Regions from separate parts of the Arthrobacter sp. 92 genome, predicted to be linked through region 2. Evidence: riboswitches for the same ligand, from Rfam matches in the RefSeq annotation. Region 2 holds a riboswitch; the other holds the start of a gene.
What was found. Region 2 has a riboswitch for S-adenosylmethionine ahead of ACP4XC_RS21585 (DUF1737 domain-containing protein). Riboswitches for the same ligand answer to the same signal wherever they lie in the genome.
Positions count from the first base shown of each region.

Region 1 (7,328 bases), 760 kb from region 2:
CGTCCGAGTGACCGGCGTCGAACAGAAGCTGCTCAATGGTTCCGCCGGAAAAGTCATGTCTGGTTGTCATGGCGCCACGTAATCCTTTACGGCCGAATGTTCACGGAGTCTGTCCAAAGCACGTCGCTGAAGCTGTTTGACTGCTCCGGCGCTTTTCCCCATGATTTCGGCGACTTGCTCTACGGTGAGATCCGCGATAATCCGCAGGGTGAGAACCTCTTTCTGGTCCTCGCCCAAGACGTCCAACAACTGCAGCACTTCCCCGGGAGCAACGAGCAACATTGCTGCCGTCTCCGCTGAGGAGGACTCACGGCGGTCCAGTTCGGGTTCGAAGGACTGCCGGACGGGTGCCCGCCGCTGCCTGCGGTGGTCGTCCACCATCCGCGCGTGCGCCACCGAGAAAACGAACGTCCGCAGCCCGCTGACGCCACCGCTGATGCTGTCTATTCGGGGCAGGACTGCGAGGAAGACATCCTGCATTGTTGCCTCCGGATCCTCGACTCCGCGGGCTGTCAGATACCCCAATACCTGGGATGCGTAACTCCGGTACACCAGACTGAACAACTCGCCCTCGCGGCCCTTGAGGGCCCGCAGGGAGTCATCGGTCAGTGCATGGGTCACGGACGTGGAACCTTCATTCAGGGGAGGGTGGCTACATTAGTGTAGCCATCAGGCGGACGCCGGATGCGTCCCGCCCGCAAGCCTCCCCGGCTATCGGGGCGGAGGGCATTGGCTCGGCCCCGCGCTCCCAGGCCGGCTTCTTGCTGAACCGGCTCCGGACAGAAAAGAGCCGGGTTGGAACATGATGGGGGACACATCCAACCCGGCGCCTTTTGTCTCAGTTAAGCGCCGCAAAGAGCCGGGCTGGAACATGATGGGGGACACATCCAGCCCGGCGCTTTTTGTCGCAGTCAAGCCCCGGGTTCAAATCTGATGGGGGACAAATTCGAACCTGGCGCTTTCATAGTGGTAATCGTCCGGGGGGCCGGTGGGGTTACGCGAAATCCAAAAAACTTAAAATTCTTTTTCGGCCCGGTCAGGGGACCCCGGCGAGAAGGTGGCTGATGACGCCACCGTCCCCTACTCCGGGCCGCCCGTTGCGGGATTCAACGGGATTGATGGGCGGCTAAACAGAGGGAAATACTGTGGAAGGCAAAACGGCGGGCCGCCCTTCCGGGTGACCCGCCATGGTTCGTGCTGCCGTTGGAGCTTCGGTGACGTTTAGTCGTTGATGAGGTCGTTGACCACGATGGTCTGGTCGCGGTCCGGGCCGACGCCGATTGCCGAGAACCGCGTGCCGGAGAGCTTCTCCAGGGCCAGCACGTAGTTCCGGGCGTTTTCCGGCAGGTCGTCCATGGCGCGGGCGCCGGTGATGTCCTCGGTCCAGCCTTCGAAGTACTCGAAGATGGGCTTGGCGTGGTGGAACTCGGTCTGGGTCATCGGCATTTCGTCGTGCCGCACGCCGTCCACGTCGTAGGCCACGCAGACCGGGATCTGCTCGATGCCGGTGAGGACGTCCAGCTTGGTGACGAAGTAGTCCGTGAAGCCGTTGACGCGGGAGGCATGGCGCGCCAGGACGGCGTCGTACCAGCCGCAGCGGCGCGGCCGGCCGGTGTTGACGCCGAACTCCCCGCCGGTCTTCTGCAGGTACATGCCCATCTCGTCGAACAGTTCCGTGGGGAAGGGACCTGCGCCCACGCGGGTGGTGTACGCCTTGATGATGCCGATGGAGCGGGAGATGCGGGTGGGTCCGATGCCGGATCCCACAGAGGCGCCGCCCGCGGTCGGGTTGGATGACGTGACGAAGGGGTAGGTGCCGTGGTCGACGTCGAGGAACGTGGCCTGGCCGCCCTCCATGAGGACCACTTTGCCCTCGTCCAGGGCCGTGTTCAGGACGAAGGTGCTGTCGATGACCAGCGGGCGGAGGCGTTCGGCGAAGGACAGGAAGTACTCCACGATCTCATCCACCTCGATGTCGCGGCGGTTGTAGACCTTGACCAGGAGCTCGTTCTTCTGGCGCAGCGATCCTTCAACCTTCTGGCGCAGGATCGAGGCGTCGAAGACGTCCTGGACGCGGATGCCGAGGCGGGCCACCTTGTCCATATACGCCGGGCCGATGCCGCGACCGGTGGTGCCGATGGCACGGCTGCCCAGGAACCGCTCGGTGACCTTGTCCAGGACCTGGTGGTAGGGCGCCACGAGATGGGCGTTGGCGGAGACGCGCAGCTTAGAGGTGTCGGCGCCGCGGGCTTCGAGGCCGTCGATCTCCTGGAACAGGGCCTCAAGGTTCACCACGCAGCCATTACCGATGATCGGAACCGCGTTGGGGCTCAGGATGCCGGCAGGAAGGAGCTTGAGCTCATACTTCTCACCGCCTACGACGACGGTGTGCCCGGCGTTGTTGCCGCCGTTGGGCTTGACCACGTAGTCGACGCGGTGGCCGAGCAGGTCAGTGGCTTTACCTTTGCCTTCGTCGCCCCATTGGGCTCCGACGATCACGATTGCTGGCATGGGATCCTCCCCCATTCGTTCGGGCCGGACTCCGTGTGATCCACCAGGTGGTCAACGCAGCTCAGCGCCGTTCATGAGAATGCCCCGAATTCCACTGCCATGCCGTGACCGGTCAGCTGACCGGCAGGCACAGCCCAAGAGTTTCGGGGCTCTTACCACCCAAGTTTAGCCGATCCGGCGGCGGGGGCCGCTATGGAGAGCCGACAGGCGGTCCGCGGCGCCGGGCGTTGCTGAGGCCGGCGGCCTGAGGCAGCGGGCCGCCCCGGGCCCGCCGGGACAATCCCCCGACACAATACTGCCCCGATTTGCGGAACCGTCGCCGGATGGAATTAAGTGAGAGTGCCCATCCGGAGCGGCCGAGAGACCTGGATCGTTGACGCCGCAGCAACCTTGTCCCCAAAACGGAACCCTGAAAACGGGACGCCGCGGCCCGGCAAAGGTGCTACAGCCAGGACCGATGGAAAGGAACCATCCGCCATGTCCGTAAACACCGATCACATCCGCGTCACCCACGCAGGTTCGTTGCCGCGCACGCCCGAACTCATCTCCGCCAACGAGGCCAAGGAAGCGGGCGGGCTCACCCCCGAGTTCCGCGAGCTGCTGGAGGCCTCGGTGGTGGACGTTGTCCAGCGCCAGAAGGACCTTGGCATCGATATCCCCAACGACGGCGAATACGGCCACACCATGTCCAGTTCCGTGGACTACGGCGCCTGGTGGAACTACTCCTTCGCCCGCCTTGGAGGCCTCGAGCCCACGGACGTGGACCGTTGGGCCGATGCCAAGGTCAGCCGCTCCACGCCCGGGAACATCGTGCTCACCTCCTTCCCCGACCGCCGGGACCGGCAGAAGTTCAACGACGCCTACAACGATCCGTCGTCGGGCATCCTCGCCCACCGCAAAAGTGTCTCCCAGCCGAAGATCGCCGGTCCGCTCACCTACACGGGGCAGGGCCTCGTGGGCTCGGACATCGCCAACCTCAAGACCGGGCTTGCCTCAGCCGGGCTGGCGGAGGGGTTCGTGGCCTCGCTCTCCCCAGGGTCCTGCGCCCGGGTGGCCAACGAGTACTACACGACCGACGAGGAGCTTCTCTACGCCTGCGCCGACGCCATGCGCGAAGAGTACAAGGCCATCATCGACGCCGGCCTGACAGTGCAGCTGGATGATCCTTCGCTGGCCGAGAGCTGGGACCAGATCAACCCCGAGCCGAGCCTGGCGGACTATCTCAAGTTCATCCAGCTTCGCGTGGAGGCCACCAACTGGGCGCTGCGCGACCTGCCGGCGGAACAGGTCCGGCTGCACGTCTGCTGGGGCTCCTGGCACGGCCCGCACACCACGGACATACCGTTCGCGGACATCATCGGCTCCGTGATGCAGGTCAATGCCGGGGCGTACTCCTTCGAGGCCGCCAACGTCCGGCATGAGCACGAATGGCGGGTCTGGGAGGACACCAAGCTTCCCGAGGGCAAAGTGATCATTCCCGGGGTGGTCTCACACGCCACCAACGTGGTGGAGCATCCGGATCTGGTGGCGGACAGGATCGTCAGGTTTGCCGATCTGGTGGGTCGCGAGAACGTCATTGCGTCCACGGACTGCGGGCTCGGGGGCCGGGTGCACCCGCAGATCGCGTTCGCCAAGCTTGAGGCCCTCGGGGAAGGCGCGCGCCGCGCCACCACGCGCCTTTGGCGGGGATAGCGGCGCCTGCAGGGTCCCCCGGGGCCACATTTCGCGGGGCTTGCTAAACTGGTAGAGACCGGTCAGGCAATCGGTCCACACCACATTTCAAACCACGCCGTACCCGAGCATGCCCACAGCACGCCCCGGTATGGTGCGGCAGCGTCACCGATCCCCGCAGGAGACACAGCAATACATGACAGCACTGGCTACTGAATCTTTCCGCGAGCAGCTTCTAGGCCGCCGCTATGAACCCAACGTCGCAGCTGTCAATGAGCTGTGTGACACTCTCCAAAGTGGCAAGCCCGACACCGTGGTCCCCTACGTGGACCCCATGCACGACGTCGACGAGTGCCGCATCATCAGCCTGTACTCCAACATCGGGACGGTCGACGAGTCCGGTTTCATCACCGCCGGCGACGACGAGGCGGCCACCCGCATGCTGGGGGTTCAGTGGAAGCTGGGCCTCCGCCCGGAATTCGTCATGCCGTGGAACGTCCACCCCTGGCACGTCCCCGGCGAGCCCAATGGCAAGTTCACTCCGGACCAGATCTCGGCCGGACTCAAGCCTCTCCTGAAGTTCCTTGCCCTGGTGCCCCGCGCCTCGGTCATCGTTGCCCACGGCACCGAGGCCAACCGCCTGGCGGGACTGCTCCTGAAGACTGAGGTGCCCCTCCTGTGGCGCCGCGGGCTGAAGACATACAAGGTGCGCTCCCTCAGCGGCCGCGCGTTCGCCGGCACCCCTGCACGGCAGCAGCAGTACCTGGACGAAATGCACGTGGTGTACGCCGACGCCATGGCCCGCACCGGCCTGACGAAGCCGGTCAGCTAGCCCCGGAAAGTGCGACGGCGGGCGGTCACCTTCTCTTGAAGGTGGCCGCCCGCCGTCGTACGTAAAGGCGTACTTACGCCTGCCTAGCCTTGCGCTTCGATGGCTGCCTTGGCTGTCGGATCGGAGTCGTTGAGGAATTTCTCAATGCGCTCCGGTTCCTCGGCCTCGCCGATCGCCGCCGAAGCGCGCCCCAGCGAATACAGCGCGCGCAGGAACCCACGGTTCGGCTCGTGCTCCCAGGGGATGGGGCCAACACCGCGCCAGCCGTTGCGGCGCAGGGAGTCCAGGCCGCGGTGGTAGCCCACGCGGGCATACGCATAGGAATCGATGGTGCGCCCCTCGTTCCACGCCTCCTCGGCCAGGATGGCCCACAGAAGCGAGGACGTGGGGTTCTTGGCCACCAGGTCCATTGCCTCCTGGCCGAGCGCGAGGTGCTGGTACACCTCGGTCTCGGGCGGCAGGAGTGTGGCTTCGGGGCCCATCAGGTTCTTGCGGAACTCGTCGGACATTATTAGAACGTCTTGCCGAGCGAGCCGAGCTGCTTGGCCGCTTCCACCACGCGGGCCGCGAGGCCGGCCTCGGCGGAGGCGCCCCAGACGCGGGGGTCGTAGAGCTTCTTATTGCCAACCTCGCCGTCGACCTTCAGGACGCCGTCGTAGTTCTTGAACATGTGGTCCACCACCGGACGCGTGTAGGCGTACTGGGTGTCGGTGTCGATGTTCATCTTGATCACGCCATAGGAGACGGCATCCGCGATTTCCTGGTCCGAGGAACCGGAGCCGCCGTGGAAGACCAGGTCAAAGGGGTTGTCCTTGCCGATCTTGGCGCCCACCTGGGCCTGGATGTCCTTGAGGATCTCCGGGCGCAGCTTCACGCCACCCGGCTTGTACACACCATGCACGTTGCCGAAGGTCAGGGCGGTGATGTAGCGGCCGTTTTCGCCGGAGCCGAGGGCGTCGATGGTGGCAAGGGCGTCTTCAACGGTGGTGTAGAGCTTCTCGTTGATGGCGTTCTCGACGCCGTCCTCCTCGCCGCCGACCGTGCCGATCTCAACTTCGAGGATCATCTTTGCCGCCGCGGTGCGCTCGAGCAGTTCGCGGGCGATGCGCAGGTTTTCCTGCAGGGTCTCGGCGGAGCCGTCCCACATGTGCGAGTTGAACAGCGGGTTGCGGCCGGCCTTGACCTCAGCCTCGGATGCGGCGAGCAGGGGCAGCACGAAACCGTCGAGCTTGTCCTTGGGGCAGTGGTCAGTGTGCAGGGCCACGTTGACGCCGTAGTTCTTGGCAACCTCGCGGGCAAAGGCGGCGAAGCCCAGGGAACCGGCAACCATGTCCTTCGTGGAGGCGCCGGACCAGTAAGCCGCTCCGCCGGTGGAGACCTGGACGATGCCGTCGGACTCGGCCTCGGCGAAGCCGCGCAGCGCCGCGTTGAGCGTCTGGGAAGAGGTGACGTTTACCGCCGGGAACGCGAAGCCGCCCGTCTTTGCGCGGTCGATCATCTCGGAGTAGATCTCTGGGGTTGCAATGGGCATGCTGACTCCTAAAGTGAATTTCGTCTACGGGTTTTGTTGACCCTGGGAGTGAACCTCGTCGGCTAGCAACCATCCTAGCCATTTCTGGCGCAAGGGCAGTGTTTCGGGTCACTGGACGGGTAATACTTTGCGCTCCACCCGCCGCGTCGGCATGGCACTTCGCGGCAATGCGGAGCGGGCTGCCATCCCGGCGGCGTTTAGACGTGCTGGCTGAAAACGTGCCGGCGGATCCAGGCGTGCATCGCGATCGCGGCGGCCGAGGCGGCGTTGATGGACCGGGTGGAACCAAACTGTTCGATCGACAGGGTGTCCACTGCGGCCTCATGGACCTCGGGCGTGAGGCCCGGACCTTCCTGGCCGAACACGAGGACACATTTCCTGGGGAGCTCGTAGGTTTCCAGCGGCACGGAGTCGGGAAAGATGTCGATGCCGATGATCGCCAGCCCCTCCCCCTGGGCCCACGCCACGAAGTCCTCCACCGTGGGATGGTGGCGGACGTGCTGGTAGCGGTCGGTGACCATGGCCCCGCGGCGGTTCCACCGGCGTCGCCCGATGATGTGGACTTCCTTGGCAAGGAAGGCGTTGGCGGTGCGCACCACCGTGCCGATGTTCATGTCGTGCTGCCAGTTTTCGATCGCGATGTGGAAGTCGTGGCGCTTGGAGTCCAGATCCGCCACAATGGCCTCGTGCTTCCAGTAGCGGTACTTGTCCACCACATTGCGGCGGTCACCGTCCGCCAGGAGATCGGGGTCCCAGTGCGCCCCTTCCGGCCACTCGCCTTCC
Region 1 is NZ_CP189863.1:677,766-685,093, reverse strand. It holds gene ACP4XC_RS03205 (hypothetical protein) at 1-70, opposite strand, end outside; gene ACP4XC_RS03200 (RNA polymerase sigma factor) at 67-621, opposite strand; gene ACP4XC_RS03195 (adenylosuccinate synthase) at 1,222-2,511, opposite strand; SAM riboswitch class I at 2,852-2,975, shown strand; gene ACP4XC_RS03190 (cobalamin-independent methionine synthase II family protein) at 2,989-4,203, shown strand; gene ACP4XC_RS03185 (uracil-DNA glycosylase) at 4,379-5,014, shown strand; gene ACP4XC_RS03180 (DUF3151 domain-containing protein) at 5,098-5,523, opposite strand; gene fbaA (class II fructose-bisphosphate aldolase) at 5,526-6,545, opposite strand; gene ACP4XC_RS03170 (TrmH family RNA methyltransferase) at 6,743-7,328, opposite strand, start outside.
Region 1: it holds a riboswitch for S-adenosylmethionine, as region 2 does, so the genes downstream of both, ACP4XC_RS03190 (cobalamin-independent methionine synthase II family protein) here and ACP4XC_RS21585 (DUF1737 domain-containing protein) in region 2, are expected to answer to the same signal.

Region 2 (7,328 bases):
GAAGGCGCGGAGCCGCGGGTCCAGGCACGTTGCCGGCGACAAGTTCAGGTCCACATAGAGATGCGAGGGAAGTTTTTCCGCAGCGGCGAGCGCCGCCTGCAGGGCCGCGAACTCGAGATCGGCGCCCAACCCGACTGCCGCGGCCTCGTTGAACCAGTGATCAGCGCTTGCGCCGTCGTCGCTCACAAAACGTGTGAGCGCCTCGACGCCCACAACGCTTCCGGTGGCGAGTTCGCAGATCGGCTGGAATGCCGTCAGGAGCATCCTGTCACCCAGGATCGCCTCGATCTTCTTCCTGCTGCGCCGCGTGAACAGAACCGGGTTCCCGGTGTCCGCCTCAGGCGGCGGCAGAATCGGAGTGAGAAGGGCCGCTGGCGGCACGTCAATTCCCTGGGCCTCAGGACCGGAGGCCCCGGGCGCGTGATCATCCGTTGCGGCCCTGGTGGCGATCAGGTGTTCGAGCAACGCGCGCTCGGGGCGTCCCGGATGCGTGGCCATGCGGGTCCGTAGCCGTTCCCGCGCCCACTCGCTCTGCGGAGAGGGATCGTCCAGGACCGACTCGATAATGTCCCATGCCTGTCCACGGATCGCAGGACTACTCACGTCCGAAGGCGGGATTGACTGGGTTCCCCATTCCGCTGTCAGCTCTCCGTCGGTCAATGCTGGAAAAGAAGTCTCATCCATTGACATTGGTTATTCCTTTATAAGTGCTGGTCCCGGCTGAGCCCGGGACCCGTCCATGGCTGCCGCACACTGATTCGAGGATGCAGTAACCGCGAACGTTTCAAAAGCGTACAACGAGACTGGGCTCTCTGTCTGTAGTGATCGCTATTGGTGATCGAGTCGTAATCTGTGCACGCGAGTTTCACTCTGTATGCCCGGGTGAATCAGGAAAGACCTGTGCCAGTGTTCCGTGCCGTTGGACGCGTGCCGTTACGGAACATGACGACGACGGCGGTGCGGGCCGTCCTTGTAAGTGTTACGTTTTTGGGGAGTAATGAGAACCGGTGCCAAGCCCTGACTGGCCGGTCGGCAACCCTCCCTTTCGCGGCGGGGTGCCTCAGGTGAATACTCGGCATATCGACCCATTCGAGTTGCAAGCGTGAGAGAAGGAGATCTGTTGTGTCTGATGCCCCCGTCAATCTGAGCCCGGCCGTTGAGCCTGCTGCCGGTCAGCAACAACCCGCCCAGGAAAAACTGGCCTATCGCCTCATCACGGGCCCGGACGACCGCACCTTCTGCGAGCGCATCTCCGAGGCGCTGGCCGACGGCTATGTGCTCCACGGAAGCCCGGCCGCCACGTTCAACGGCACCAGCGTGATCGTTGCCCAGGCCGTCATTCTGCCCGCCGCTGTGGCCACCGCGGACGCCGCCGTTGCCACTGCTGTTGACGAGCTGGATTTCGACGGCGAATTCCCGGACGAAGGATTCGAGGGCCACGCGTGAGCTACGCAGGAGACCTCAGCCCTCACGATGCCTGGGCCAAGCTGGAGCAAGGCGCCGTCCTCGTGGACGTCCGCACCGAGGGAGAGTGGGCCCATATCGGGATACCGGACACCAAGGCCACCGACAATGATCCCCTTTTCATCCAGTGGGTCTTCCCGGGCGGCATCCCCAACCCGGATTTCGTCGAGCAGCTGAAACAGCAGGCTCCTGAGGACACCGCCGTCGAACTGGTGTTCCTGTGCCGGTCCGGCGCACGGTCCATCGCGGCGGCGATCGCGGCCACCCAGGCCGGCTACACGGCCTACAACGTCCTGGAAGGCTTCGAAGGCGAACCGGACCGTTACGGCGAGCGCACCGTCAACGGCTGGAAGAACCGCGGCCTGCCCACCAATCTCGGAAAGAACTAAGTGACCTTCAACCCCGACGCCGCCAGCTGGAGCCCCGACACCCAGGCAGTCCGCGGCGGCCTTGACCGCACCAACTTTCAGGAAACGGCCGAGCCGATCTTCCTCAACTCCGGATTTGTCTACGAATCCGCGGCCGCAGCCGAGCGTGCCTTCACCGGCGAGGATGAACGGTTCGTGTATTCGCGCTACGGGAATCCCTCCGTGGCAACGTTCCAGGAACGCCTGCGGCTGCTCGAAGGCACCGAGGCGTGCTTTGCGACGGCGTCGGGCATGTCCGCCGTCTTCACCGCCCTGGGCGCCCTGCTGGCCGCGGGCGACCGCGTGGTGGCGGCCCGCTCGCTGTTTGGTTCCTGCTTTGTGATCCTGAACGAGATCCTGCCCCGCTGGGGCGTGGAGACGGTCTTTGTGGACGGACCGGATCTTGAACAGTGGCGCGAGGCTCTGTCCCGGCCCACCACGGCGGTGTTCTTCGAATCCCCGTCGAACCCGATGCAGGAGATCGTGGACATTGCCGCCGTCAGCGAACTGGCGCACGCCGCCGGTGCCACCGTGGTGGTGGACAACGTTTTCGCCACCCCGCTGCTCCAGCGCTGCGGCGATCTTGGCGCGGACGTGATTGTGTACTCCGGGACCAAGCACATCGACGGCCAGGGCCGGGTCCTGGGCGGGGCCATTCTGGGCACGAAGGAATTCATCGACGGCCCCGTCAAACAGCTGATGCGGCACACCGGCCCGGCGCTGTCCGCATTCAATGCCTGGGTGCTCACCAAAGGCCTGGAAACCATGGCCCTGCGCGTGAACCACTCGTCCGCCTCGGCCCTGCGGCTGGCGGAATGGCTCGAGGAACAGCCCGCGGTCAGCTGGGTGAAGTATCCGCTGCTGAAGTCCCACCCGCAGTACGGACTCGCGGCGGCGCAGATGAAGGCGGGCGGGACCGTCCTGACCCTGGAGCTGTCTCCCTCCGCCGGGCGCTCGGCCAAAGAGGCCGCCTTCGCGCTGCTGGATGCGCTGCGGATCATCGACATCTCCAATAACCTGGGTGACGCGAAGTCACTCATCACCCACCCGGCAACCACAACCCACCGCGCCATGGGCCCGGAGGGCCGCGCGGCCATCGGGTTGAGCGACGGCGTGGTGCGGCTCTCGGTGGGCCTTGAAGACGTGGACGACCTCATCGAAGACCTGCAACAGGCTCTCAAACAGATCTAGGCGGCGGTCCCCCGGGCGGCGGTTCCCCGGGCGACGGGCCCGGGCAACAGCCCCTCAGTGCCTCAGTGCCTCAGTGCCTCAGTGCCTCAGTGCAGGATTTCCCGGATCAGCCCGCGGTGTCGACGTCCCAGTGGACACGGATTGCCTCCGCCACCGGGCCCCCTGTCACGTCCACCCGGAAGGCAACCGGAGCGGTCCCCGTTTCTTCGATGACGGCGTCGCGGTACACCCGGCCGCACGAAGGGCACAGGGTGTAGACGTCCTCGTCGTCAGGCCACGGGGCCAGCCCGGCCGGCACGGGTGACTCGCCGTCAATATGCACGGGTATCCCTTGCGAGTTGGCCTGGATCAGGCCGTCCTTGCTGACGGTGTTCCCGCAGACGCAGGTGATGGTGGTGACATCATGATCCACCACGTCGGCATATTCAGTTTCCATGGCGTGCTCCCGGTCGTTGGACGAAGACGGTACTTCTGGACTGGCTGCCTCCCAGGTCAATCAGGGCGTGGGCTCAGGGCATGCGCACGCGCAGCAACACCGGGGCGGGTTCCTCCGCGGCGTTGGCCTGCGCACACCGCATGCTCACCTCCACCGCGTTCGCCACGACGGCGGCGAGCCCGGCGTCGTCGAACGCGGCCCCGGAGAGGGCAGCGTCCCTGACACGGCGCTGCTGCTGCGAGCCTGTTCCGCGCTCCAGGATCCTGCGGACGCCGCTGCGGGCGAGCTCAAGTTCACCCTGTTCAGAGAGGACAGGGGCAAGATAATCCACCAGCGACTCCACCACCTCCGCGGCGGGGGCAGGCCGGAAAGTGCCGAAGTCCAGCAGCTCGCTGCGGAGCCCGCAGTTACTTGCCTGCCACGCCGCCATCCGCAACAGCACCGTGGGCACCGGCGCCGGATCCACCTCGGCGCGCCATTCCCTGCCCGCCGATTCCACCAGCCCCCGCACCAGTACCGCGATCAGGGCCGCGTCCTCCGCGTTCAGGCAAACGTCCGCCACGCGGACTTCCACGGTGGGGTGGTTCCGTGAAAGCCGCGCGTCGAAATAAATCATGCCCTCGTCCAGCAGCACGCCGCTGTCCAGCAGACGGGTGACCAGGCGCCGATAGGAGGACAGGGTGCCGAACAACGAAGAAGGGCCCGAGGTCGGCCAGCGGTTCCAAGCCTGCGTCCGGTAGCTCTCAAACCCGGTTTCCACGCCGTTCCAGTACGGGGAGTTGGCGCTGAGGGCGGTCAGCACGGCCAGCTTGTCGCGCACGCGGTCCAGCACCGCCACTCCCTCGTCCTGGGACTCGATGAAGGTGTGGACGTGGAAACCACAGGTCAGCTGCTCGTGGACGGTCAGCCCGAACCGTTCCTGCATGGTGGCGTATCGCGGGTTTGGGGTGGTGTGTGTGGTTGACGGCACGGGCGACGTCGCAAGGGCGGCCACCCGGGCGCCGTGTTTCCGCGCCGCCTCGTCCGCCAATGCCCGCCCCTGCCGGATCTGCTGCAACAGCTCGGCGTAGTCCAGGCACGGCTTCGTTTGGGTCTCTATCTGCTCGAGCTTCAGTTCGGCAGTCAGGCCGGAGGCCTCGTGTCGCGTGGTTTGATCGTGGGGATCGGGGATCCGGGGTCTGTCCGGGGCGTCGTCCGCGGCGAGCTTCCGTCCAGTTAACAAGGCGTCCGCCAGCGCCAGCGGCTCCCCGCTCACGGGGTCCACGATCAGCAGCTCTTCCTCAACCCCGAAAGTTCGCATGCATACATTCTGCCCCTTGCGCTGCGTGTTAGACAGGCATCGTAACGCAAGTACACGGAGCTACAGGGGGCCACTGGCGCCCCCTCAGACACGCCGCCCGGGGTAAGGGATCCTTGGTGCCGTCAGACGATTCAGTCTTGGAAATACTCGATTTTCGCGCCGATGGTGTTGAGACGCTCGGCCAGATCCTCGTACCCGCGCTCGATCACATAGATGTTGCGCAGCTCGGATACCCCGCGGGCGGCGAGCATGGCCAGCAGGAGGCAGGCCGCCGGGCGCAGTGCCGGCGGGCAACCCACCTCGGCCGCACGCCATTTGGTGGGTCCGTTGACATAGATGCGGTGCGGGTCCAGCAGTTGGACCTGGGCGCCCAGCTTGTTCAGCTCGGTCAGGTAGATGGCCCGGTTCTCGTAGACCCAGTCGTGGATCATCGTCTGGCCGTGAGCGTTGCCGGCAATGACCGCGAAGAACGGCAGGTTGTCGATGTTCAGGCCCGGGAACGGCATGGGGTGGATCTTGTCCTCGGGGGCGCGGAGCTCGGAGGGCTTGGTGGTGACGTCCACCAGCCGGGTGCGGCCGTTCCGGGCGAAATACTCCCCGGAGATCTCCAGCGCCTGGCCCATCTGTGCCAGGGTGGCCAGCTCGATCTCCATGAACTCGATGGGCACGCGGCGGATGGTGACCTCCGAGTGGGTGACGATGCCCGCGGTGATCAGGCTCATCGCTTCGATCGGGTCCTCGGACGGGAAGTATTCGATGTCCACGTCGATGGACGGGCGCCCGGTGATCTTCAGCGTGGTGGTGCCCACCCCGTCGATCTCCACGCCCAGCCGCTGGAGGTAGAAGCAGAGATCCTGCACCATGTAGTTGGGGCTGGCATTGCGGATGACCGTGGTGCCCGGCCGGTGGGCGGCCGCCATGATGGCGTTTTCAGTAACGGTATCGCCCCGCTCGCTGAGCACAAACGTGCGGTCGTTGCCGTCCGACGGCGGCGCCTGCACCGCATAGAAGCCGGACTTCGCCTCGACGGACAGCCCGAACTGGCGAAGCGCCTGCATGTGCGGCTGCACCGTGCGGGTGCCCAGGTCGCAGCCGCCAGCATACGGAAGGCGGTACTCGGCCGACTCGTCCAGGAGGGGGCCCAGCAGCATGATCACGCTGCGGGTCCGGCGGGCTGCCTCCACGTCCATGGCATCAAGGTCCAGGACGGCCGGGCGGCGGATCTGCAGATCGTTGGCGTTGAGCCATGTGCATTCGACGCCGATGCTGGTCAGCACCTCCACGATCCGGTTCACTTCCTCGATCCGCGCAAGCCGGCGCAGCGTGGTGGTGCCGCGGTTGATGAGGCTTGCGCACAGCAGGGCCACCCCGGCGTTTTTGCTCGTATTCACGTCCACGGAACCGGAGAGTGTCCGGCCGCCCTCCACCCGCAGGTGAGTCATGGCAGGGCGGCCCACCTTGACGATGGTCCGGCCCACGATGGTCTCCAGCCGCTGAATCATCTTGAGGCTGAGGTTCTGTTTGCCTTGTTCCATTCGGGCAATGGCGCTTTGGCTGGTGCCCAGCTCGGCCGCCAGTTGGCCCTGGGTCCAGCCCTTCTCCCCCCGGGCATCGCGGAGCAGCACGCCTACGTGTTCAGCAGTCTCTTGAGTCATCCGAGAAAAATATCATGGGTGAGCTATTCCGCCCGGACGGAAGCGCCGAATTGCCGCCAACGTCACAGAATATTCATCCTGTGCGATAAATGCCTGCTACTGCCGCACCAGAAAGACCAGATTCCAGGTGCCCGCCCCGGCGGCGGCACTGTAGGCGGCGGATGCAATCGCCAGTCCGCCAAGCACCACCCAGAGGTCGAGGCGGCTGTACGTTGACTCCCGCGCCCAGGTGCGCCGGGCACCTCCAAAACCTCTCGCCTCCATGGTGACGGCGAGCCGGGAAGCGCGCCGGATCGCCTGGACCATCAGCCCGAAGCTCTGCCCGAGGGTGGCGCGGATCCGCTGGAACGGGTTGCCGCGCGAACCCACTCCGCGGGCGCGGCGGGCCATGCCGATGGTTTGCCATTCCTCAGCCATGAGTCCCACCAGCCGCATGGCGGCGAGCGTTCCCAAGACAAAGCGGTGCGGCAGTTTCGCCTTCTGGGCGAGCGCATCGGCCAGGTCTGTGGGGTCCGTACAACTCATGAGCAGGACGGCGGGCAAGGCGATCGCCAGGCCGCGGAGGAGGAATCCCACCCCAAGCTCAAGGGAACCGGAGCTGATGGACCAAATGCCGACGTCGAGCAGTATTCTTCCCCTGTCCGGCGCCAGGATGGCGGTGCTCCAGCCACCCAAGGCCGCGGCGAGGATCAAAGGCCAACCGCGCTGCCACAGCAACTGCACGGTCAGCCCGGCCAGCGGAAAAAGCAGCAGTTCACCGGCGAGCGCCACCGACGCCGACACCCAGTCGATCGACAGCGCCAGCACCAGGGTGATCAGCACGACGGCGGCGAACTTGGCCAGCGGGTTGGCGCGCGTGAGGAGGGCGCTGTTGC
Region 2 is NZ_CP189863.1:4,627,779-4,635,106, forward strand. It holds gene ACP4XC_RS21580 (EAL domain-containing protein) at 1-603, opposite strand, end outside; SAM riboswitch class IV at 994-1,109, shown strand; gene ACP4XC_RS21585 (DUF1737 domain-containing protein) at 1,144-1,446, shown strand; gene ACP4XC_RS21590 (rhodanese-like domain-containing protein) at 1,443-1,853, shown strand; gene ACP4XC_RS21595 (O-succinylhomoserine sulfhydrylase) at 1,854-3,062, shown strand; gene ACP4XC_RS21600 (hypothetical protein) at 3,169-3,498, opposite strand; gene ACP4XC_RS21605 (glutamate--cysteine ligase 2) at 3,572-4,798, opposite strand; gene ACP4XC_RS21610 (UDP-N-acetylglucosamine 1-carboxyvinyltransferase) at 4,930-6,453, opposite strand; gene ACP4XC_RS21615 (energy-coupling factor transporter transmembrane component T family protein) at 6,550-7,328, opposite strand, start outside.